3 regions of the Pseudomonas sp. GW821-FHT07B01 genome follow, and region 2 is predicted to be linked to each of the others. Evidence: predicted binding sites of a transcription regulator. Region 2 holds the regulator's gene; each other region holds the start of a gene.
The links. Region 2 encodes sigma-54, which starts transcription at its own class of promoters, with help from an activator protein. Its sites were predicted from a motif close to ANTGGCATNNANNTTGCTNT; they were not measured.
Positions count from the first base shown of each region.

Region 1: AC07S6_RS02150 (circularly permuted type 2 ATP-grasp protein) is a predicted target of sigma-54. The motif match lies at 6,458-6,477, and genes of this name have one in related genera.
Region 3: AC07S6_RS01845 (CmpA/NrtA family ABC transporter substrate-binding protein) is a predicted target of sigma-54. The motif match lies at 3,825-3,844, and genes of this name have one in related genera.

Region 1 is NZ_JBWKRA010000001.1:466,094-473,865, reverse strand. It holds gene AC07S6_RS02195 (substrate-binding periplasmic protein) at 1-630, shown strand, start outside; gene AC07S6_RS02190 (DUF4398 domain-containing protein) at 640-1,002, shown strand; gene AC07S6_RS02185 (OmpA family protein) at 999-1,811, shown strand; gene AC07S6_RS02180 (aminotransferase-like domain-containing protein) at 2,081-3,520, shown strand; gene AC07S6_RS02175 (hypothetical protein) at 3,614-4,105, shown strand; gene AC07S6_RS02170 (YkgJ family cysteine cluster protein) at 4,268-4,522, shown strand; gene AC07S6_RS02165 (START domain-containing protein) at 4,564-5,169, shown strand; gene AC07S6_RS02160 (hypothetical protein) at 5,273-5,509, shown strand; gene AC07S6_RS02155 (ribonuclease E inhibitor RraB) at 5,723-6,064, shown strand; gene AC07S6_RS02150 (circularly permuted type 2 ATP-grasp protein) at 6,510-7,772, shown strand, end outside.
Region 2 is NZ_JBWKRA010000010.1:107,112-114,883, reverse strand. It holds gene lptC (LPS export ABC transporter periplasmic protein LptC) at 1-325, shown strand, start outside; gene lptA (lipopolysaccharide transport periplasmic protein LptA) at 312-845, shown strand; gene lptB (LPS export ABC transporter ATP-binding protein) at 845-1,570, shown strand; gene AC07S6_RS13475 (RNA polymerase factor sigma-54) at 1,755-3,248, shown strand; gene hpf (ribosome hibernation-promoting factor, HPF/YfiA family) at 3,324-3,629, shown strand; gene ptsN (PTS IIA-like nitrogen regulatory protein PtsN) at 3,640-4,104, shown strand; gene rapZ (RNase adapter RapZ) at 4,107-4,964, shown strand; gene AC07S6_RS13455 (HPr family phosphocarrier protein) at 4,981-5,253, shown strand; gene AC07S6_RS13450 (ZIP family metal transporter) at 5,367-6,260, opposite strand; gene AC07S6_RS13445 (superoxide dismutase) at 6,293-6,904, opposite strand; gene AC07S6_RS13440 (DUF2753 family protein) at 6,906-7,334, opposite strand; gene AC07S6_RS13435 (class II fumarate hydratase) at 7,362-7,772, opposite strand, start outside.
Region 3 is NZ_JBWKRA010000001.1:396,508-404,279, reverse strand. It holds gene AC07S6_RS01860 (bifunctional protein-serine/threonine kinase/phosphatase) at 1-554, opposite strand, end outside; gene AC07S6_RS01855 (nitrate/nitrite transporter) at 554-1,765, opposite strand; gene AC07S6_RS01850 (ANTAR domain-containing response regulator) at 1,912-2,487, opposite strand; gene AC07S6_RS01845 (CmpA/NrtA family ABC transporter substrate-binding protein) at 2,501-3,700, opposite strand; gene AC07S6_RS01840 (secretin N-terminal domain-containing protein) at 3,947-4,867, shown strand; gene AC07S6_RS01835 (FliM/FliN family flagellar motor switch protein) at 4,882-5,097, shown strand; gene AC07S6_RS01830 (winged helix-turn-helix domain-containing protein) at 5,261-5,650, shown strand; gene AC07S6_RS01825 (transglycosylase SLT domain-containing protein) at 5,637-6,104, shown strand; gene AC07S6_RS01820 (quinone-dependent dihydroorotate dehydrogenase) at 6,190-7,209, shown strand; gene rmf (ribosome modulation factor) at 7,337-7,552, opposite strand.

The sequences.
Region 1 (7,772 bases), on a different contig from region 2:
AAGGAGCTCGGGCTGAAAATCGACCTGCTCTACGGCGGCAAACGCTCCCTGGCCCTTGATGAAGCACGCAGCGGGCGCATGGACATTCTCGCCGACGCACCGCTGAACCTGGGTGAACTGGACCACTTCGACTACATCCATCCGGCGCTGATGCAGACCGACTACCTGGTATGGACGCGCAAGGATTCGGCCGTGGTCTATTCCACCGCCGCCGATTTGCACGGCCACAAAGGTGCAGTCTCGGAGCGTGCGCGCTTGAGCGCGGAGTTCGAAACCTTCGCCAGCCAGCAACTCAACCTGCAACGCCTGCCCAATTTGACGCCGGCTTTCCAGAAACTGTTGCTCGGTGAGGTGGACTACGTGCTGGCTGGGCGCTATTCCGGCATGGCCATGGCCCAGACCCTGGGCATGAGTAATGACCTGGTGGCCCATGAGGTGCCTGTCGACCAGCCTGGCCTGTACCTGGCGATTTCCCACAACTCGGCCTGCAATGATCCTTGGCTTCGCGGACAGCTGACGAAAAAGATGACAGAATTGCCCGCCTCCGGTGCCGCTCAAGCCGCGCTGCAGCGCAATCTGGAGCGTTGGAAAGCGCAACTGCAACAACCTGTCGGCACCCCAACAAAGTAGGGATTTACAGTGATTTTTCGAGCTCTTTTCGCGGCCCTTGCCGTTGTCGCGCTGGCGGGATGCGCAACCGATCCTGCGCCGATCGAACAAATGCGCCTGACCCAGCAAGCCTTGGAACAAGCCACCGCGGTCGGGGCCAACACCGATGAATCCCCCGAACTGAAGCTGGCCGAAGAAAAATTCGCCCGTGCCAAGGGCAACATGGCCGACCAATCCTACAAGCGAGCGCGGATGCGCGCCGAGCAGGCTGAGCTGGACGCACGCCTGGCCGAAGCCAAAGTGCTGACCGGCAAGAGCCAGGAACAATTGAACGTGCTCAATACCCGTATCACTCGCCTGCGTAAGCAGCTGCAGTTGGGAGAAGCACAATGAGCCCGATGATCCGTGGCCTGAGCTGTGTACTGCTGCTGGGCAGCGTGGCCTTGGGCGGCTGTGCGAGCCAACCCACGAGTGAGCAGGCGTTGCAGCAGGCCGGCGATGACTTTCAAAAGGTCAAGGAAGACGCCAACGTGCTGCGCTTCGCGCCCAAGGACGTGATCCGCGCCGGAGAGTCCTTGGCCCGCGCCGATCGCCTGTCCAGCTACTGGGGCAGCGGCTCCGATGTGGTGCATTACGCCTACCTGAGCCAGCGCTACAGCGCCATCGCCCGAGAGCACACCCAGCAGGGCCTGAATGCCGAGCGCGGCACCCAACTGGAGTTGGAACGTCAGCGCCTGCAACTGGCCTTGCGCGAAAACAAGCTGGCCAGCGTGCAACAGCAGGGCAAGTGGGTTGAAGCGCAAATCGCCAGCCTCACCACCCAGACCGACCGTGGCCTGGTGATGACCCTGGGCGACGTACTGTTTGACACCGGCGAAGCGGAGCTGCAGAACTCGGCCAACCGCACGGTGCTCAAGATCGTGCAATTCCTGCAATTGAACCCCAAGCGTCGGGTGCGCATCGAGGGCTACACCGACAACACCGGTGGCGAGCAGGAAAACCTGAAACTGTCCCGCGACCGGGCTCAATCGGTGGCCGACCTGTTGATGGACCTGGGTATCGATGACAAACGCATTGAGGTCGAGGGGTATGGCGACCAATACCCGGTGGAAGCCAATGCCTCCGAGCGTGGTCGTGCACAGAATCGTCGGGTGGAAATTGTGTTCTCTGACGAGAAGGGCCAATTGGGCGCAGCGCGCTAATAGCTGACGCAGATCCAAATTGTGGGAGCGGGCTTGCTCGCGAATGCGGTGGCTCAGTACTGGATGTGCTGACTGACACACCGCCTTCGCGAGCAAGCCCGCTCCCACATTTCGTTTCGGCGATGCCCACCCCAGCTCCCCCGGCAGTTTTTACTGTCACTCCCGCCCACGCTCGACTATTGTGGCAACTGTCCCCGTACACTTCTAAACTGTGCCGGTATGTATGTTTCACACAAAAATAAAATGCCCGTGAAATCGAGTGCTGCGTCATGACCAATCTGTTGCTTTACCAACGTATTGCCCAGCAACTGGCTGAGGACATCCGCCGCGGTGTCTACCAACCGGGGGAGCGCGTGCCGTCTGTACGCAAGATGAGTTCCCAGCTCAATGTGAGCCATGCCACGGTGCTGCAGGCCTACGCCAACCTGGAAGACCAGGGGCTGATTCGGGCGCGGCCGCAGTCGGGCTACTACGTGCACCAGACGCCAGCACTCACGGCGCCTACGCCTGATATCGCACGGGTCGAGCGCCCAGGGTTGGTCACCCGTAGCAGTATCATCCAGCAGGTGCTGGTCGAGTCGCGCCGTGAAGGGGTGTTTCCCTTGGGCGCGGCGGTGCCGAGTGTCGACTACCTGCCGGTGCGGGCATTGCATCAGCAATTGGCCAAGGTCACGCGTTTCCAGAGCCCACGAGCCTTCAGCTACATGTTCAGCCCTGGCTTTGAACCCCTGCGGCGCCAGGTGGCGATCCGCATGCGCGATGCCGGGGTGGTAGTGGACCCTTCCGAAGTGGTGATCACCCACGGCTGTGTCGATGCCTTGCAAATGTCACTGCGCGTGCTGACGCGCCCTGGCGACCTGATCGCGGCTGAGTCGCCGACCTATTACGGCTTGCTGCAATTGGCTGATCTGCTGGGCCTCAAGGTGATCGAGATCCCCAGTGACCCTGCCACGGGCATGAGCCTGGAAGCCCTGCAACTGGCCGCCAACCAATGGTCGATCAAGGCGCTGGTGCTGACCACGCGCTTGAGTAACCCGCTGGGCGGCACCATGCCAGAGGAGCGGCAGAAACAGTTGCTGCGCCTGGCGTCGGACTTCGATATCCAGATTGTCGAAGATGATATTTACGGCGAGTTGATGTTCGAACTCGGCCGCACCAAAGCCCTCAAGGCCTACGACCGCCTCGACCGGGTGATCTATTGCTCAAGCTTTTCCAAGACCTTGTCCCCAGGCGTGCGCATTGGCTGGATGATTGCCGGCAAATACCAGCAGGAAATCCAGCGCCTGCAGATGTTCAGCACGCACTCGGCATGCAGCGTCACCCAGATGGGCGTCGCGGCCTATCTGGAAAACGGTGGCTACGACCGTCATTTGCGCTACATCCGTCAGGAATACCGCAAGAACCTCAGTGCCTTCCAATTGGCGGTGCAGCAGTATTTCCCCGAAGGCACCCAGATGACCCGCCCGACCGGCGGCTTTATCTTGTGGGTCAGTTTGCCGGGGCGGGTCAATACTCAGGAACTGCATGTGCGTGCCCTGCAACAAGGCATCAGTATTGCGCCAGGGCTGATTTTCAGTAATACCGAACAGTTCAACCACTGTATTCGCCTCAATTGCGGCACGCCGTGGAATCGCGAGGCGGAGAGGGCGTTGATGACCCTGGGAATGCTTGCCAGCCAGCTGTGCCAAGAGGCCGCAGCGGGTTTTTGAGGCGAGCAAAGGGGACAAGACTGATCTGTGCCCTTGTCATGCCGCGCACAACAAGCGAGCATATGGCCTTCTGCCGTTAATGCTGTTGGCGATATGACTTCTATTTTTCGCGTTACGTTGATGCTTGGTCTGCTGAGCCTGTGCAATGCCGGTAGCGTGCTGGCTGCGGCGCCGGTGGCTGAAGGCAAGCCTGTTGTCGGTGCCGAGCAAAAGACCTCAGCCAAGCAGCCAACGCCTGCGAAAAAATCCCCTGCCGCGCAAAAGAAAGCCGCTTCGACCAAAAAGCGTGCACCCGTGGCGAGCAAGTCCAAGTCGGCCCATGAGGTCGCCCAGACCAAACTGCCACCGGCACAGTTGGACCTGTCCCTGCCTTCGGACATGGTCAGGCACTTGCAACCCATTGGCACCATGCCTAAGCCCAAGAGCGTGCCTCTGTTGCCGCCGATGTTTGGTGAAAAGCCCACCGACAACAGTGCGTTCCAGATCAACGGCCGCTTGCTCAGCAATGAGATGAAGCTGCAACTGCGTAACGAAGAGCGCCGTGATGTTGAAGGCGCTGCGCTGGATTTCGAATTCAAGCAATAAACTTTCTGAGCACAGGTGACCCAGGTTGCCGACCATCTGTCGCAGACTGGTCGGTCACTTTTGTTTTGTGCAAAAAACTCCTGTTGGGCCATTTTAAAACGGCTGTTTAAGGGCGTACTCTAGCCCGGCCATCCCTATTGAGTCGTCGAGGACCTGCTGGTCATGAAATGCCGTGAAGGCTGTGGCGCCTGCTGCATTGCCCCCTCCATCAGTTCGTCACTACCCGGAATGCCCCAGGGCAAACCCGCTGGCGTTCGTTGCGTGCACCTGTCGGTGGAACAATTGTGCCAGTTGTTCGGTCAACCGCAGCGGCCCGCCGTGTGCAGTGATTTCCATGCCGATATTGAGGTGTGCGGCAACGACCAGGCCGATGCCATCCGGCTGATCGGCTGGTGGGAGCAGATGACGGCGGCTTGATGGGCTTTACTATCGGAACTTCAACAATAAGGAATACAACGATGGGTTCGCTGAAACGAGTGGCTGTGCTGTGCGGTTTTACGCTGTTGTTTGCGGCCACTGCCCAGGCTGAGGATTGGCAAGTCGCCAAGGACGAAGACGGTATCAAGGTGTCCCTGAGCGAGATTGCCGGTTCCAAGTACAAGGCCTATCGCGGCGTGACCGTGATCAAGGCGCCTTTGGCCAAGGTCCAGGCGCTGCAGGAAGATGTGGTCGGTGCTTGCGCATGGATCCATGAATGCAAATCCCAGAAACTCGTCGACAAGAAAGGCGACGAGGCCTGGACCTACACCCAGTTCAAGGCCCCGTTCCCCGTGACGGACCGCGATTCTTACATCCACGTCACCACCACCAAAGCCGCTGACGGCACCGTCACGCGCAAACTGGAAGGTGTGCCGACCTACAAGCCCGAAGCAAAAGGCTACGTGCGGGTCGCCCAGGTGGAGGGTTTCTGGAAACTGGTGCCAAAGGGCGATAACCAGACCGAAGTCACTTACCAGGTACACACCGAGCCAGGTGGCAGCGTACCTTCGTGGCTGGCCAACAAGTTTGTGGTGGACGCGCCGTTCAACACCTTGAAAGCCTTGAAAGATCACGCTGAAAAATAAGTGCAGTTGATCCGGTGCCTCCGGGCTTGAGCGGAACGTTTTGCGCGCCGCCAAGGTCCAGATACTTGTAAGCCCACCTATGGGTTTTATCGAGGAGGCATCGATGCAAACGTGGCAAATTACCTTCGTTGATGATCACGGTGAAACGTCCGTGCAGCAGTTCACCTGCGAACAAAAGCCCAGCCTCGAAGATGCTGCGCATATGATTCGTGCGAAGCTGGTGCCGATTGCTGCCAAACTCGATCTCAATGACCTGGAAGGCCGTAAACCCGAGCCGACGGTCAAGATTCTCAAAGACCAGAACAGTATCCAGATTCTCGATATTTCTCCCTCCGTCTAAACTTTTTTCACGCGCCACACGAGCACCTCTGGTGGCGGTGATAGCTTCACGCTACTCTGCAATCGAGATCAGCGAATGAATCGCTAAGGTCTGGTCTTGTCAGCTACATGCTTGTTTTCCTGCGGTGTTGTTATGCCGTGGTGCCCGCGCCAGCAGGGCGCGGGGCTTCAGGAAGCACGGAAAGTCTATCCATCGGTGTGAGGAGGACGTTTCATGAGCACAGCCTATCAAGAAGACATCAGCACCAACGTACTGCGCCGCATGAAAGAAGGCGGCTTTGATTTCTCGCGCTTTCACCCCATCGAGTTCTACGCCATTTTCCCGGATGAGGAACGGGCGCGCAGGGCTGCGGGTCGATTTCGTGGGGAGTCCCTCAACGCCCAGGTCAGCGCGCGCGACGATGGCGCCTGGTATCTGGAACTGAGCAAAATCATGTTCGCAACCTACGACGGCATAGGAGACTTCGAGCAAGACTTTGAAGCGGTGGTCGAGCCCCTGGGAGGGATCATCGAAGGATGGGGCGTCAAGCAGGAGGTGCGTGGGTTACCCATGTAGTTGGTATTTATGAGCAGCACAGCGTATCGGCTGACCTTTGGGTCGGCCGATTTTGTTTGGGCTACCGTCGCAACGGAAACTGCCGTTTCAGGCGCAAAAAAAAGCCACCCGAATAGGGTGGCGGAAAGGGAAGATCGAGGAGTCATCAGTACACGAGTCAATACGTTACTGAATGTGCAAAGGGTTTGGCTGTAGGACACGTCCTGTTCAACCGATGTGGGCGATTATCCGCAAGTGCAGGCGGGCAGTGAAATCAACTCTGACTATGCTGTTGATAGCCAAACACCGCATTGCAACGGAGCGTACGGCGTGGCACAGGCAATTGCGCGCACCAGGACGGTGCGGCAAATCCCCTCGGATTATGCAACCGTTTGATTATCAAGTGTTTATGCCGCTGGCACGGGCCTTGCGAAGGTTCTTGCGTCCGGGTGACAAGGAGTACGGCATGATCCGCACTTATTACGATGAAATGTACGATGGGGCAGGGCAGGTTCGCCCCCATTATCGCGAGTTCGCCCGTTGGTTGGCCGACACCCCTGCCGAACTGCTGGCCCAGCGCCGGCGTGAAGCCGATTTGCTGTTCCATCGCGCCGGCATCACCTTCACCCTCTACGGGGACGAACAAGGCACCGAGCGTCTGATCCCCTTCGATACCATCCCCCGCAGCATTCCGGCGAGTGAATGGCGGGTTGTCGAACGCGGTTGCATCCAGCGGGTCAAGGCGCTGAACCTGTTCCTCACCGACCTGTACCACGACCAACGCATCATCAAGGCCGGCATCATCCCCGCCGAGCAGGTATTGGCCAACGAGCAATACCAACTGGCAATGCAGGGCCTGGACTTGCACCGCGATATCTATTCGCACATCTCCGGGGTGGACCTCGTACGCGATGGCGACGGCACGTACTACGTGCTCGAAGACAACCTGCGCACGCCCAGCGGTGTCAGCTACATGCTCGAAGACCGCAAGATGATGATGCGTCTGTTCCCCGAGTTGTTCGCGGCCCAGCGCATCGCGCCCATCGACCATTACCCCAACCTGCTGCTCGACACCCTCAAAAGCGCCAGCCCCCTGGATAACCCCAGTGTGGTGGTACTGACGCCCGGGCGTTTCAACAGCGCGTTCTTCGAACATGCCTTCCTGGCTCGGGAAATGGGTGTGGAGTTGGTGGAAGGCGCGGATTTGTTCGTGCGCGATGACCGTGTGTTCATGCGCACCACCGATGGGCCCAAGACTGTCGATGTGATCTACCGTCGCCTCGATGATGCATTTCTAGATCCCTTGGCATTCAACCCCGACTCGATGCTCGGTGTACCCGGCCTGCTCGCCGCCTACCGGTGCGGCAATGTGGTGCTGGCCAACGCCATTGGCACCGGAGTCGCGGACGACAAATCGGTTTACCCGTTCGTCACCGAGATGATCCGCTTCTACCTCGATGAAGAGCCGATCCTGCAGAACGTTCCGACTTTTCAATGCCGTAAGCCTGACGAGTTGTCCCACGTACTGGCCAACCTGCCCGACCTGGTGGTCAAGGAAACCCAGGGCTCCGGTGGTTACGGCATGCTGGTTGGCCCGGCCTCTACAACCGCAGAAATCGAAGCGTTCCGGGCGCGTATCAAGGCCAAGCCACACGCCTATATCGCGCAGCCGACCCTGTGCTTGTCCACCTGCCCGACCTTTGTCGAAAACGGCATCGCCCCGCGCCAT
Region 2 (7,772 bases):
GACCAATCCGGACCTGAACCTGTATCGCGGCACCGAATTCCCCTGGCACGTGACCAGCAAGCGTGGCGAAGTCAACCCTGACGGCACCGAAGTTGAACTGATCGACTCGGTTCGCGTCGCACGTACAGACGCGCAGAACCGCGACACCATCATTACCAGCAGTCGCATGACCGTATTCCCACAGAAGCAATATGCGCAGACCGAGCAAGACGTTAGAATCGACGGCGCTGGCGGTGTATCGACTGGCAAGGGAATGAAAGCGTATTTGAAAGAAAGCAGGATACACCTGCTATCGAACGTAAGAGGACAGTATGAGGCTCGTTAAAACTCTCCCTATTTTGCTCGGTCTGGGCGCAGCACTGGGAAGCGTGAGCGCCTGGGCTCTGCCGAACGATAGCCAGCAACCGATCCACATCTCGGCTGACGATGCGCAGCTCGATGACAAGCAAGGTGTCGCCACCTACACCGGCGGCGTGATCATCACCCAAGGCTCGATGAAGATTACCGGCAACACGGTGACCCTGACTCGTACCAAGACCGGCGATATCGATGTGGTGACTTCGGTCGGCAACCTGGCTTATTTCGAGCAGAAGCAGTCCGCTACCGATACAGGCCCCATGAAAGGCTACGGCAAGACTATCCAGTATCACGCCCAGCAGAACCGCATCGTACTGATTGATCAGGCCAAGGTGCTGAGCCCGGACGGCAACTCCACGGAAGGTGAAAAAATCACCTATGACACCGTGAAGCAGATCGCTAACGCCGGTCGCGCCAACGGCAACAAGGTCACCGCACCCCGCCCACGCATCGACATGGTTATCCAGCCGAAGAAGAAGGCCGAGTAATGGCAACCCTGAAAGCCCAGCATCTGGCCAAGGCCTATAAAAGCCGCCAGGTGGTACGCGACGTCAGCCTGTCGATCGACAGCGGCCAGATCGTCGGCCTGCTCGGCCCTAACGGTGCCGGCAAAACCACCTGCTTCTATATGATCGTCGGGCTGGTCCAGGCGGACCAGGGTCGCGTATTGATCGACGACCTGGACGTCAGCCACCAACCCATGCACGGTCGTGCACGGGCAGGTATCGGCTATCTTCCGCAGGAGGCGTCGATCTTCCGTAAACTGTCGGTAGCCGACAACATCATGGCGATCCTCGAGACCCGCAAGGAACTCGATCGCGATGGTCGCCGCCAGGAGCTGGAAAGCCTGCTGCAGGAATTCCACATCAACCATATTCGCGACAACCTCGGCATGAGCTTGTCCGGTGGTGAACGTCGTCGCGTGGAAATCGCCCGCGCCCTGGCGACCGCGCCGAAATTCATCCTGCTGGATGAACCCTTTGCCGGTGTCGACCCGATTTCAGTGGGCGACATCAAGCAGATCATCCATCACCTCAAGGCCAAGGGCATTGGCGTGCTGATCACCGATCACAACGTGCGCGAAACCCTCGATATCTGCGAAACCGCGTATATCGTCAACGATGGTCAGCTGATTGCCGAAGGCGATGCCGAAACCATCCTGGCCAACGAGCTGGTGAAGGAAGTGTACCTGGGTCACGAGTTCCGCCTGTAAACACAGGGGTATCGCGCTCTTACCTGGAGCGTGCGGGAGTCAATGGAAACCTCGGTTTTTTTATTGTTACCGCGCTCTAGGCAAAGGCCCCGAGATCAGGCATATAATTTGCTTATGTTTGGCGCTCACGCGCCCTGTCGTGGATGGCGCATTGCGCCGGCGAATAAGGTGTTAAGCCCCTGCCATGAAACCATCGCTAGTCCTGAGAATGGGCCAGCAGCTGACGATGACACCGCAGCTGCAACAGGCCATCCGCCTGCTCCAATTGTCGACCCTGGACCTGCAACAGGAAATCCAGGAGGCCCTGGAGTCCAATCCGATGCTCGAACGCCAGGAAGAAGGCGACGACTTCGATAATGCAGACCCGCTGGCCGACAACATCGAGCAAAAACCCAATCCCGACGTGCAGGAACCCTCCTATCAGGAAACCGCCCCGACGGTGGACAACCTGGAGGAAGGCGACTGGAACGAACGCATTCCCAACGAGCTTCCCGTGGACACCGCCTGGGAAGACGTCTACCAGACCAGCGCCAGCAGCCTGCCAAGCAGCGATGATGACGAGTGGGACTTCACCACCCGCACGTCGGCGGGCGAGAGCCTGCAGAGCCACTTGCTGTGGCAACTGAACCTGGCGCCGATGTCCGATACCGATCGCCTGATCGCGGTCACCCTGATCGATTGCATCAATAACCAGGGTTACCTGGACGAAACCCTCGACGAGATCCTCGAGGCCTTCGACCCGGAACTGGATATCGAACTGGACGAAATCGAAGCCGTCCTGCACCGCATCCAGCAGTTCGAGCCCGCCGGCATTGGTGCCCGCACACTCAGCGAGTGCCTGTTGCTGCAACTGCGCCAATTGCCGGCCAAGACCCCATGGCTCACCGAAGCGCAACGCCTGGTCAGCGACTACATCGACCTGTTGGGCAGTCGCGACTACAGCCAACTGATGCGCCGTATGAAGCTCAAGGAAGATGACTTGCGCCAGGTCATCGAGCTGGTGCAAAGCCTCAACCCGCGCCCAGGCTCGCAGATCGAATCCAGCGAAGCCGAATATGTGGTGCCCGACGTCATTGTGCGCAAGGACAACGAACGTTGGCTGGTGGAGCTGAATCAGGAGTCGGTACCGCGCCTGCGGGTCAACCCGCAATACGCAGGTTTTGTGCGCCGCGCCGACACCAGCGCCGATAACACCTTCATGCGCAACCAGTTGCAGGAAGCGCGGTGGTTCATCAAGAGCCTGCAAAGCCGCAACGAAACCCTGATGAAAGTCGCAACCCAGATCGTCGAACACCAGCGCGGTTTCCTGGAGTACGGCGACGAGGCCATGAAGCCTCTGGTGCTGCACGACATCGCCGAAGCCGTCGGCATGCATGAATCGACGATTTCCCGAGTTACCACGCAGAAATTCATGCATACCCCACGGGGTATTTATGAGCTGAAATACTTTTTCTCCAGCCACGTCAGCACCTCTGAAGGCGGTGAATGCTCGTCCACGGCGATCCGCGCGATCATCAAAAAACTGGTTGCCGCTGAAAATCAGAAAAAGCCGTTGAGTGACAGCAAGATCGCTGGTTTACTGGAGGCACAAGGCATTCAGGTCGCCCGTCGAACCGTCGCCAAGTACCGCGAGTCCCTAGGGATCGCGCCTTCCAGCGAGCGTAAGCGTTTGATGTGACGGGCGGGCCACAGCGTTCCAGTGGTGGGTATTCCTGCCCACCGCTTTATGCACTGGCAACGAAGGAGAAGCTGTATGCAAGTCAACATCAGTGGACACCAGCTGGAAGTCACCAAGCCCCTGCGTGAATACACCGAGAGCAAACTGAACAAGCTTGCGGGGCATTTTGACAAGATCACCAACGTGCAGGTCATCATGGAGGTCGATAAGCTCAAGCAGAAAATCGAGGCCACCCTGCACGTACCGAATGCCAAGCTCGTTGCCAATGCAGAACATGAAGACATGTATGCGGCAATTGACTCGCTCTACGACAAGCTCGACCGCCAACTCATAAAGCATAAGGAAAAGAATCTGCACCTGATGCAAGGTACAGGTCGTTAACTCTCCCCCCATGATCCGACTTGAAAACATCCTGACCCCCGGCCGTTCCCTCGTGAACGTGCCGGGCGGCAGTAAAAAGCGCGCCCTCGAACAAATTGCCAACCTGATCGCCCGGGAAATTCCGGATCTGGAGATGCAAGATGTCTTCGAAGCTCTGATTGCCCGTGAAAAACTCGGCTCCACCGGTTTTGGCAACGGCATCGCGATCCCTCACTGCCGCCTCAAAGGTTGTGATAAACCTGTGAGCGCGCTGATGCACCTGGACGCTCCGATTGATTTCGACGCCATCGACGGCGCCCCGGTCGACCTGCTGTTTGTGCTGCTGGTCCCGGAAGCCGCCACCGATGCGCACCTGGAACTGCTACGGCAGATCGCCAGCATGCTGGACCGCAAGGATGTACGCGACAAACTGCGCAGCGCCTCCAGCAATGAAGCGTTGTACCAAGTTGTCCTGGATGAACAAAACGGGCAGTAATCATGCGTTTGATCATCGTCAGCGGTCGCTCCGGGTCGGGTAAGAGCACCGCCCTCAATGTGCTTGAGGACAACGGCTTCTATTGCATCGACAACCTGCCCGCCGGCCTGCTGCCAGAGCTGGCGGAACGCGCACTGATCCATACCGAATTGGCGCAGCCGCTGGTAGCGGTCTCGATTGATGCGCGCAACCTGCCTAGCCACCTCTCGCGGTTCCCGGAACTGTTGGAAGAAGTGCGTGCCAAGCACATTCATTGCGATGTGCTGTACCTGGATGCCGACGAAGAGACCTTGCTCAAGCGGTTCTCCGAAACCCGTCGACGCCACCCCCTCAGCAGCGCCAACCGCTCCCTGGCCGAAGCCATCGAGGACGAGACCAAGCTGCTCGGGCCGATCATTGACCTGGCCGACCTGAAGATCAACACCACCAATCTGAACCTGTATCAGTTGCGCGACGCGATCAAGCTGCGCCTGCTGAACCAGCCTGAGCCGGGGACGGCGTTTCTGGTCGAGTCATTTGGCTTCAAGCGCGGCATGCCGGTAGATGCCGACCTTGTGTTCGATGTGCGCTGCCTGCCCAACCCTTACTGGAAACCGGAGTTGCGCGATCAGTCCGGGCTGGATCAGCCTGTGATCGACTACCTGGCCGCACAACCGGATGTGGAAGAGATGTTCCAGGACATCTCCAGCTACCTGCTCAAATGGTTGCCGCGCTTTGCCGCCAGCAATCGAGCCTATGTCACCATTGCCATTGGCTGCACCGGCGGCCACCACCGCTCGGTCTATTTGACTGAACGGCTGGGCCAGGTGCTGCAACAAACCCTCAAGAACGTCCAGGTTCGCCACCGCGACCTGAGTTGAAAGGAACACCTGCGCGATGCCTGCTCTGGAAATTGAAATCATCAACAAGCTGGGCTTGCACGCCCGGGCGTCGGCTAAATTCGTCGGCGTGGCCGGCCAGTTCCCCTGCCAGATCCGTGCTGGGCGTACGCCAGAGTCCATGGTCGATGGCAAAAGCATCATGGCGATGATGATGTTGGCGGCCGGCAAAGGCACCAAAATCCATCTGCGCACCGAAGGCGAGCAAGAAGACGAAGCAATGGCCGCACTGGTCGCGTTGATCAACAACTACTTCGACGAAGGCGAATAACCCTACTGTAGGAGCTTGCTCGCGAAAAACGTCAACGATAACGCGGGCATCCTGGTTAACGCAGTGCTCTCAGTTTTTTTTTCGAGCAAGCTCGCTCCCACAGGGAACCACCCTCAGCCTAACGCCGTATCCATCACCATCATCAGGCAAAACCCGAGGCACAGCCCAAGGCTGGCGAGATTTTCATGGCCATTGCGGCGTGACTCGGGGATGACTTCATGAGTCACGACCAGCAACATTGCCCCGGCGGCCAACGCCAAACCCAGCGGCAACAACACTTCGGCAAGGCTCACCAGCCATGCACAGAGCACCGCAAATACCGGCTCAACCAAGCCTGATGCAGCGCCAATCAAAAAGGCTTTGATCCGCGACATTCCCGCCCCAGCCAATACCAGCGCAATCACCAGCCCTTCAGGCACATCCTGCAGGGCAATGCCCATGGCGAGGCTGTCGGCATCCGCCATGCCTCCGCCCGCAGAAACCCCCACAGCCATGCCTTCCGGAATGTTGTGCGCAATGATGGCAAACACGAACAACCAAATACGCGGCGGGATAACCGGTTTATCCGGTGTACCCACCAGCATTTCCGGGCTGGCGCCAGAAACCTTGCGGTCTACGAGGTACAGGCCGAACGCCCCGAGCATGATGCCGAAGCTGATCAAGCCACTGGCGCCCCAAGGTGAAAGTCCCAGGCTTTCGGCGGCGGCGATACCCGGCACCACCAGAGAAAACGCAGTCGCCGCCAGCATCACACCGGCACCAAAGCCCAGCAGGGTGTCGCTAAGCGCCATCGGCATGCGCCGAATCACCAACACCGGCACCGCGCCCAGCGCCGTGCCAAGCGCGCAGATCGCCCCACCCTGCAAAGCACGCAGTATGCGCGGTTCCAGGTTCAACCAGGCCAGCCCATGGGCCACCAATAACGCAGTACCTGCCAACAGCAGCAGCGTGCCAAACGCATAACGAAACATTCGCACGCTACCGATCGCCAGTGTTTGAGTGCCCATAGTCGGCCTTAGATCTTGTTATGGAGTGAATGTCAGGCCAAAGCGGCCTGATAGCGCGCGGCAACCTCCGGCCAGTTGATGACGCTATAGAATGCATTGATGTACTCCGGTCGTCGGTTTTGATATTGCAGGTAGTAAGCGTGCTCCCAGACGTCCAGGCCCAGCACCGGCGTATTGCCGCTCATCAGCGGGCTGTCCTGGTTGCCGCTGCTTTCCACCACCAGCGTTTTTTGTGGCGTAACGCTCAGCCAGGCCCAACCGCTGCCGAATCGCGTCAAGGCCGCCTTGGTGAACGCCTCCTTGAAGCTGTCGAAACCACCCAATTGCTCGTCGATAGCCCTGCCCAGCGCGCCCTCGGGTTTGCCGCCCCCTGTCGGTGACATGACTGCCCAGAACAACGAGTGGTTCGCATGCCCGCCTCCTTGGTTGACCACAGCAGCGCGTAATTTCTCCGGCAATGTTTGGACGCTGGACACCAGCTTCTCCACCGGCCAGCCGGCGAACTCAGTACCCTCGACCGCAGCATTGAGGTTATTGATGTAGGTCTGGTGGTGCTTGGTGTAGTGAATTTCCATGGTTTGCGCGTCGATATGCGGCTCGAGGGCGTCGTAGGCGTAAGGCAAGGCCGGCAAGGTATAAGTCATATCAATGTGCTCCATAGTGGGACGTGGACGTTGGCGTCGCAGCACTGCCCAGCAGCCGATGAGTGCGTGGGTATTCGCCGTGATCGCTGATGAAATTCAGCAGCTCGACGTAGGTCTTGCTGCTTTGGCGCAGCGCGGCCTCGCGCAGTGACGGGCTGAGCCGCGGGTTCTGCATGGTCTGTAAGAGGCGCTGATGGATAGCGCAGAGGTATTCGGCGCTTTCCTCAGGCTGGTTCAGGCGCAAGTGCAGGTCCGCCAGGTTGTGATGGGAAATGACGCAAGCCGCCACTGCTTCGTCAGCATCCGCCCAGCGTTCGAACAACACTTGGGCCAGGGCCAGGGCTTGCAGATAGGCCTCGCGAGCGTCAACCAGCTCACCCGCCATAAAGCAGCGATTGGCCCGTTCGATCGTGCGTTTCCAGTGCTCCATGGTGAGCCTCCAAAGCAGGGTCGTTGATTACACGCCGCCGGCGGTGAGCTTTTCCGGGTCCAGCAGGACTTCCAGTTGGCTGCGAGACAGGTCGGTGTGTTCGAGGGCGACATCGATCACCGGGCGGCCTTGCTGATACGCCCTCTTGGCGATTTCAGCGGCTTTCTGGTAGCCGATGATCGGGTTAAGTGCGGTGACCAGGATCGGATTGCGCGACAGCGCTTCCTTGAGCTTGGGTTCGTTGACCTTGAAGCTGGCAATGGCCTTGTCCGCCAGCAACCGGCTGGCATTGGCCAGCAACTCCAGGCTGCTGAGCAGGTTTTGGGCGATGATCGGCAGCATCACATTCAGCTCGAAATTGCCCGATTGGCCGGCCACCGTGATCACTGTGTCATTGCCGATGACCTGGGCGGCCACCATGGCGGTCGCTTCCGGGAT
Region 3 (7,772 bases), on a different contig from region 2:
GTGGCCCATACCCCGTCGCTGAGCAGCAGGAAACACTCGCCCTCGCGCAATGGACCATCGAGGAAGTCCAGCACTAGGTGCTGATCCAGGCCGAGGGCGCGCTTGAGTACATGTTGCATGCCCGGCTGTTCCCACACATGGTCTTCGCTGATGCGTTGCAACTCGCCGTCAAGCCAACGATACGCCCGGCAATCACCGACATGGGCCAAGGTGAAGCGTTGGCCGCGAAACACCAGGGCGCTGAGGGTGGTGAGCAACGGTTGGCCGCCGCCGTTGGCTTGCAACCAGCGATTCTGCGCCAGTAACAAGCGCTCCAGCGCCTGGGCCACGCCCCAGGTCTGTGGCGTAGCGTAGTAGTCCAGGGCCAGGGCCTGCAGGGTCGAGCGTGCGGCCAGGCCACCGTCGGCGCACTGGCTGACGCCGTCGGCCAGTGCGCACAGGTAGCCTTTGCTCGCGGCCAGTTCCGCCATGGGCGTGACCACCCGCAGCGCATCCTGGTTCTCGCTGCGCGGGCCGATGGCACTGGCCTGGGCGACGCTCAGTTGTAAGCTCATCAGACGCGTGCGGCGGTCACGGCGGCCGAACCCCAGGTGGTTCTCCAGCGCCGTTTCACCCCATGCAGGCCGAACCAGGCCAGCACACCGAGGCTGGCGAACAACCACAGGGCCAGTTGATAGCTGCCAGTACTCTGCTTGATGGCGCCCATGCCCGCCGCAAGGGCGAAGCCACCGATGCCGCCGGCCATGCCGATCAGGCCGGTCATGACGCCGATCTCACTGCGAAAACGCTGCGGCACCAGTTGGAATACCGCCCCATTGCCAGCGCCCAGGCCGAGCATGGTGCAGACGAAAAGTGCCAGCGCCGCGTAGGAACTGGGTAGGTTGAACCCCACTGCCGCAATGCAGATCACCGCCACGCTGTACATGCCGAGCAAGGTTTTGATCCCGCCGAACCGGTCTGCCAGGGCGCCGCCCAATGGGCGCATCAGGCTGCCGCCGAACACACAGGCGGCGGTGTAGTAGCCGGCGGTCACCGGGCTCAGGCCATATTGGTCGTTGAAGTAGCCGGGCAGGGCGCTGGCCAGGCCGATAAAGCCGCCGAAGGTCACGCTGTAGAAGAACATGAACCACCAACTGTCGCGGTCGCCCAAGGCCTTGAAGTAGTCGGCCATGGCTTTGGCTTTCGGCCGTTCAGGCGCATTGCGCGCAAGCCAGGCGAATACGATCAGGGTCAGCACCAGTGGGATCAGTGCAAAGCCGAACACATTGCTCCAACCAAAGGCGGCCGCCAGCACGGGCGCCAGCAACGCCGCAAACACGGTGCCGGAGTTACCGGCGCCGGCGATGCCCATGGCCTTGCCTTGGTGCTCCGCCGGGTACCACTGTGACGCCAAGGGCAGGGCGACCGCGAAGGACGCACCGGCCATGCCCAGGAACATGCCTAGCAGCAGCGCTTGTTCGTAGCTGTGGATCCCCAGTTTCCAGGCGCAGAACAGCGCCACGATCACAATCACCTGGCCTATCAGCCCGGCGGTCTTGGGCGACAGCTTGTCGGCCAGCATCCCCATCAAGAAGCGCAGTACCGCGCCCGCCAGGATCGGGGTGGCGACCACTAGGCCGCGCTGTTGGGTGGTCAGGTGCAAGTCAGCGGCAATCTGCACCGCCAGGGGGCCCAGCAGGTACCAGACCATGAAGCTCAGGTCGAAATACAGGAACGCGGCAAACAGGGTCGGGGTGTGCCCGGATTTCCAGAAGCTTGATTTCATCACGCACCTCAACGGTTGGGGGTCTAGAAACGAAAAAACGCCGCCACCGGGTTCGCAAGGGCAAACCGGGTGGGCGACGTCTTTGTCGTGAAGGGGCAACCGCCGTTGGCTACCTGTGATAATTCTTTAGCAAGAGCTGAGCCAGATCAGCCGAGCAACTCGCTCATGGCAATAATCTGCTCCGCCACCTGGATCAGTTTCTGTTGACGGCTCATGGCCTGGCGGCGCATCAGGGTGTAGGCCTCTTCCTCGTTGCAGCTCTTCATCTTCATCAGCAGGCCCTTGGCCAACTCGATGCGCTTGCGTTCGGCCAGTTGCTGGTCGCGGGCATGAAGCTGGGCGCGCAGGGCCTGGTCACTCTCGAAGCGCGCCATTGCCACATCGAGGATCGGTTGCAGGCGCTGGGCCTGGATACCTTCGACGATATAGGCACTGACGCCGGACTTGATGGCCTGGCGCATTACATTCGGGTCGTGCTCGTCGGTGAACATCACGATGGGCCGTGGCTGATCGCGGCTGACCAGCACCACTTGCTCCATCACATCGCGCCCGGGTGACTCGGTATCGATCAGGATCACATCAGGACGCACTGTTTCGACGCGTGCGGGCAGGTCGATGGTCAAGCCGGACTCATCGATCACCTCGAAGCCGGCCTCGGTCAATGCGGCCTTGAGGCGCCCGACCTTGCGCGGGGTGTCGTTGATCAACAGGATTCGCAGCATCGTCGGGCTCCTGTCAGCGCAGCGCTTGGCGATTGGCATCATCGGCCAGGGCATGCAGGTGGAAGCTGCGGGCGTAGCCAGCGGGGTCGCTGCCGTCCCAGGTCTTGCCGTCGAGCAACTGGCTGCGGCGCATGTCCGAGTCGCCTGCGTTAATGCCCAGCGCCTCGGCAGCCTGGCGATACAGTGCCAATTGCTGAACTTGCCGGGCAACGCCCAGGTAGTCAGGGTCTTCCCGCAGCAAGCCCCAGCGCCGGAACTGGGTCATGAACCACATGCCATCGCTGAGGTAAGGCAGGTTCACCTCGCCGTCGGCGAAAAAGCGCAGTGCATGGGGATCCTGCCAGTGGTTGCCCAGGCCATCGTCATAGTGCCCCAGCAGGCGCGGTTCGATGCAGCCCACAGGTGCGTCGAGGTATTCACTGGCACTGAGCAACTGGGCGGTAGAGCGGCGGTTTTCACGGCTCTGTTCGATAAACCGGCTGGCCTCGAGAATCGCCATGACCAGCACGCGTGCGGTATTGGGGTACGCGTCAGCGAAGGCTTGGGTGCAGCCCAGGACTTTTTCCGGGTGGTCCGGCCAGATTGCCTGGCTGGTCGCCAGGGTAAAGCCCTGGTTCTGTTGCACTGCGCTGGCGCACCAGGGTTCACCCACGCAAAGTCCATCGATGCGTCCGGCTTGCAGGTGCGCCACCATTTGCGGCGGCGGCACCACCACACTGTTCACATCCTGCAATGGATGAATGCCTTGGCTCGCCAGCCAGTAATACAACCACATGGCGTGGGTGCCGGTGGGAAACGTCTGAGCGAAGGTCAGTTTTGTCCGGCTTTGGTGCACATGGCCTTTCAACGCCTCAGGAGTGATCACCCCTTGCTGTTGCAGGCCGTGGGACAGGTTGATGCCCTGGCCATTCTGGTTCAGCCCCATCAGCACTGCCATGGGGCTGGCGGCGACGCCGCCGATGCCCAGGTGTACGGCATAGATCAGCCCGTAGAGACTGTGGGCGGCGTCCAGTTCACCGCTGACCAGCTTATCGCGCAGGTTGGCCCAGGACGCCTGGCGCTTGAGGTTGAGTGTGAGGCCGTAAGGTTGGGCGAAGCCCTGGGTGGCGGCGACCACCAACGAGGCGCAATCGGTCAGGGCCATGAACCCAAGGTCCAGGCTGCTCTTTTCCGGGGCATCGCTGCCGTGTACCCAAGCCAGCGGATCGTTCATCAATACCTGCCTTTTCTGAAAAAAAAGCGCCGTTTCCCAAGCTGGCGTTACAGGCCATTGCAGGGAAACGACGCCTTTGTCCGTAGGCCCGTGCCGCCGTTGGTGCGAGCCTGATACAGAGTGCATAGCAAGGCACATGCCATGGGTGGGCCGGTGCAACTGGCCGTCAACTTTCCATCATGATTGAACCTCGTGCGCCTCGCAGTATGGCCGCTTCCTCAGGCCAGACCGCCAGGCATTCCCACGGTGCACGCTGATTTCCTCGCAACCCTCAATTGCCGCTGGCTGTACAGCGTGCTGCTGTGCGCCGCGCTGTTGCTGGGCAGTCGCACGGCCTGTGGCGAGGTGTACCAGGCACAGGATGAGGGGCTGCCGGCTTTCTTTGCTGCGTTGTCTGTGTCATTGGGCCTGCCCGTGGTGACCAGCCGTGCCGTGGCTAGTAGGCAGGTGAGCGGAGCGTTCGATTTTGCGGCGCCGCAACAGGTCATTGAAACGCTCGCCGCGCGCGAAGGCTTGATCTGGCACAGCGATGGCCAAGTGTTGCACGTCTACGCTGCCGACGAAGCGAGAAGCTCGGCGGTGGCGCTGCAACATATTAGTGTCGACAGGCTGCGTGGCATCATGCGGCGTGCAGGGCTGGATGAGCCGCGTTATCCGCTGCGCGCAAACGGGGCGCGCATGTTCTACGTGTCCGGGCCTCCCAGCTATGTCGATCATATATTGCGGCTGACGCAACTGATGGATCAGCCCCCTCGCAAGGCGCCAGAGCGCCCGCCTGCATTTGGCGTGGTGCAAGTGGTCAATTTCCCGGTGGAAGATCACCCGCACGGCGTGGGTACCAACAGGGGCCGGGTACCAGGCATGCTCTCGATGATCCAGGCCCGGCTATCCCAGGCGCAGAGGGACCAGTTGGCCGACGGCCGCCTTGCGTTGCTGGCCTATCCGGATACCAACAGTGTGTTGATCAAGGGCTCGCCTGCCCAAGTGAAAGTTATCGAGAAATTGCTCGCCGAGCTGGATGTGGCCCAGGTGCTGAATGAAACCTTGCCGGGGCAGGCGCATGCCGGTGGTGGCGACCCGCAGGCCGGGCCACCTCAGTTGACCGCCGCGCAATATGAGCGTGTGCAACGTGCGTTCCTACGGACGGAGCGCGAGTTTTCCCCCTGAAAAGGCATTTGTCCATGCACCTGGAAATACTGCTGCAGGAGCAATTGATCAGCCGCAAGCGTTTGGCCGCGTTCGCGCCGGGAAAAGTGCTGCCCTTGGACCCAGGCGTCACACGATGTGTGGAGGTGCGGGTCAATGGACAATTGATGGCGTTAGGTGAGTTGGTGCAGTTGGAGGACCGGCTAGGGGTCGAGTTGCAGGAGACCTTTCAGGAATGGCTGTCGCGATAAGGGGGCAAGCGATTTGTCTGACCGGCAGCGGCCCAAAAAAAACCATTGAATGGGTTTTTTCCTAACGCGAGTCTGCGGGGCGGTTTTTATAGTCGTGCCAATGGCAGGTGAGCCGGTTCACACAGTAAGGATTTGAATGTCAGTAGTCGATACAGAGGTGCGTATGGCCGTCGTGACGCAAGAAGCGGCGGCATCCCTGGTCTTCGCTCGCTGGACCTTGCACGGCGATGGTCGGTTGATAGGCGCGGATGCGGATATACAGCTGCCTCCCAAGGAGGCGCAGGTGCTGAGGTTGCTGCTGGCCTCCGGTGGCGCACTGATGACCAAGGACCGCTTGCTGGAACTGGCCTGGCCTCGGGGCGAGGTAGCCGATGAGTCACTTACGCGTTGTATTTATTCCCTGCGCAAGCACTTGAGGGCCGACAAAGGCTTTATCAAGACTATTTATGGCAAGGGCTATCGCTTTACATGCCCGGTACGGGTGGGTGATCAACCGAGGGCTGTCCTGCACCTGTGCGCCGTCTGTGGTCAGGCCAGTAATGTTAAAGGTTAGGGTCGGGGGCAGAGGCCTGTTGTTCAGTGTGCTGATGGGCTGTAACCCGGCATGGGCCTATTGCTGGGAAGAGGCGGCCAGCCGCTACGATCTCGAGCCAGAGTTACTGCAGGCTATCGCCTCAGTCGAGTCGGGTTACCGTGCGCAAGCAATGAACTACAGCAACCGAAACGGCACACGGGATATTGGCTTGATGCAGATAAACAGCATTCACCTGCCTCGTTTGCTCAAGCAGGGTATTACCGAAGAGCGGTTGTTGAACGAACCTTGCCTGTCGGTGGAAGTAGGCGCCTCGATTCTTGCCGATTTTATACAGCGTTTTGGCTACAACTGGACGGCAGTGGGCGCTTACAACGTTGGGCCCGGCCCCGGCCCTCAGCGTGAGGCATTACGCCTGCGCTACGCCGAGAGGATCTGGGTGCGCTATGAGGCCTTGATGGCGCAGCGTCAATGAGATCGAGTGTCATGCCTCGCATGCAACCCACCGCCGCGGCTATAATCACCGCCACCTTTTACCGCCATCCGAGTCTAGCCCGCCCATGTATAACCTGGCCCGCCAGCTGTTGTTCAAACTTTCCCCGGAAACCTCCCACGATCTGTCCCTGGACCTGATCGGCGCTGGTGGCCGCCTGGGGCTCAATGGCCTGGTATGCAAGGCACCGGCGAAAATGCCGGTGTCGGTGATGGGGCTCGACTTCCCCAACCCGGTCGGGCTGGCAGCCGGCCTGGACAAGAACGGCGCCGCCATCGACGGGTTTGCGCAGTTGGGTTTCGGCTTTGTCGAAATCGGCACCGTGACCCCACGACCGCAACCGGGCAACCCCAAGCCCCGCATTTTCCGCCTGCCGGAAGCGGAGGCGATCATTAATCGCATGGGCTTCAATAACCTCGGCGTCGACCATCTGCTGTCGCGGGTTCAGGCGGCGAAATACACCGGCATCCTGGGTATCAACATCGGCAAGAACTTTGACACCCCTGTGGAACGTGCGGTGGATGACTACCTGATATGCCTGGACAAGGTCTACGCCCACGCCAGCTATGTCACCGTCAACGTCAGCTCGCCCAACACTCCGGGCCTGCGCAGCCTGCAATTTGGCGATTCCCTCAAGCAACTGCTCGAAGCCTTGCGCCAGCGCCAGGAAGACCTGGCCGTGCGTCACGGCAAGCGTGTGCCCCTGGCCATCAAGATCGCGCCGGACATGAGCGATGAAGAAACCGTACTGGTGGCCCAGGCCCTGGTGGATTCAGGGATGGACGCGGTGATTGCAACCAACACCACCCTCAGCCGCGTGGGCGTCGAAGGCCTGGCCCATGGTGACGAGGCGGGCGGCCTGTCGGGCGCGCCAGTGCGTGACAAGAGTACCCATATCGTCAAGGTGCTGGCGGCCGAGTTGGCCGGGCGTTTGCCGATCATCGCGGTGGGCGGTATTACCGAAGGCAAGCACGCGGCCGAGAAGATCGCGGCTGGCGCCAGCCTGGTGCAGTTGTACTCCGGCTTTATCTATAAAGGGCCGGCGTTGATTCGCCAGTCGGTGGATGCCATCGCTGCCTTGCGCTGACAATCTGCGGGGCAATAAAAAGGGCTCCATAAAGGAGCCCCTGGGCCGAAGCCCGCCGCCCGGATGGGGCGCGCGTGGTTAAGTCGTTACTCGTTCAGAGATGTGTGTCGGAATAAAGTGCCCCTGATTAGCCGACGGCGTGAAGTTCGTTGAGTCTGTGGATGCCCGCAGTGCCAGTCATACCGTCCCAGTTGTCGCCGCGTCCTTCTCGCCAGCCGTTGATCCAGGCTTGGCGTACCGACGGTAGAGTAAATGGGCAAAGCTCACGGGATTTTCCATGAACGCCATATTGATATCCGCGTAAAAATGCTCTTTCCAACGGATCACGCTTAAGTCTTCTCATAGGGTGTTTCCCTCACTTGTTGACTGTCTAGATATCCTTCGGCCTTGTCCAAGGCCGGGCAGAGTTTTTCTGCCGTTGGTGGGCTCGCTGCCGGCGTGGCGAGCCGATGTGTCGGCACCGTTACGGCGCCAACCTGTGTTGAGTTCTAACCAATAGGTCACATGTATTCAATGATCGTTTTGTCATAAGCACGTAACGATAACGATGCTATAGCCATAAG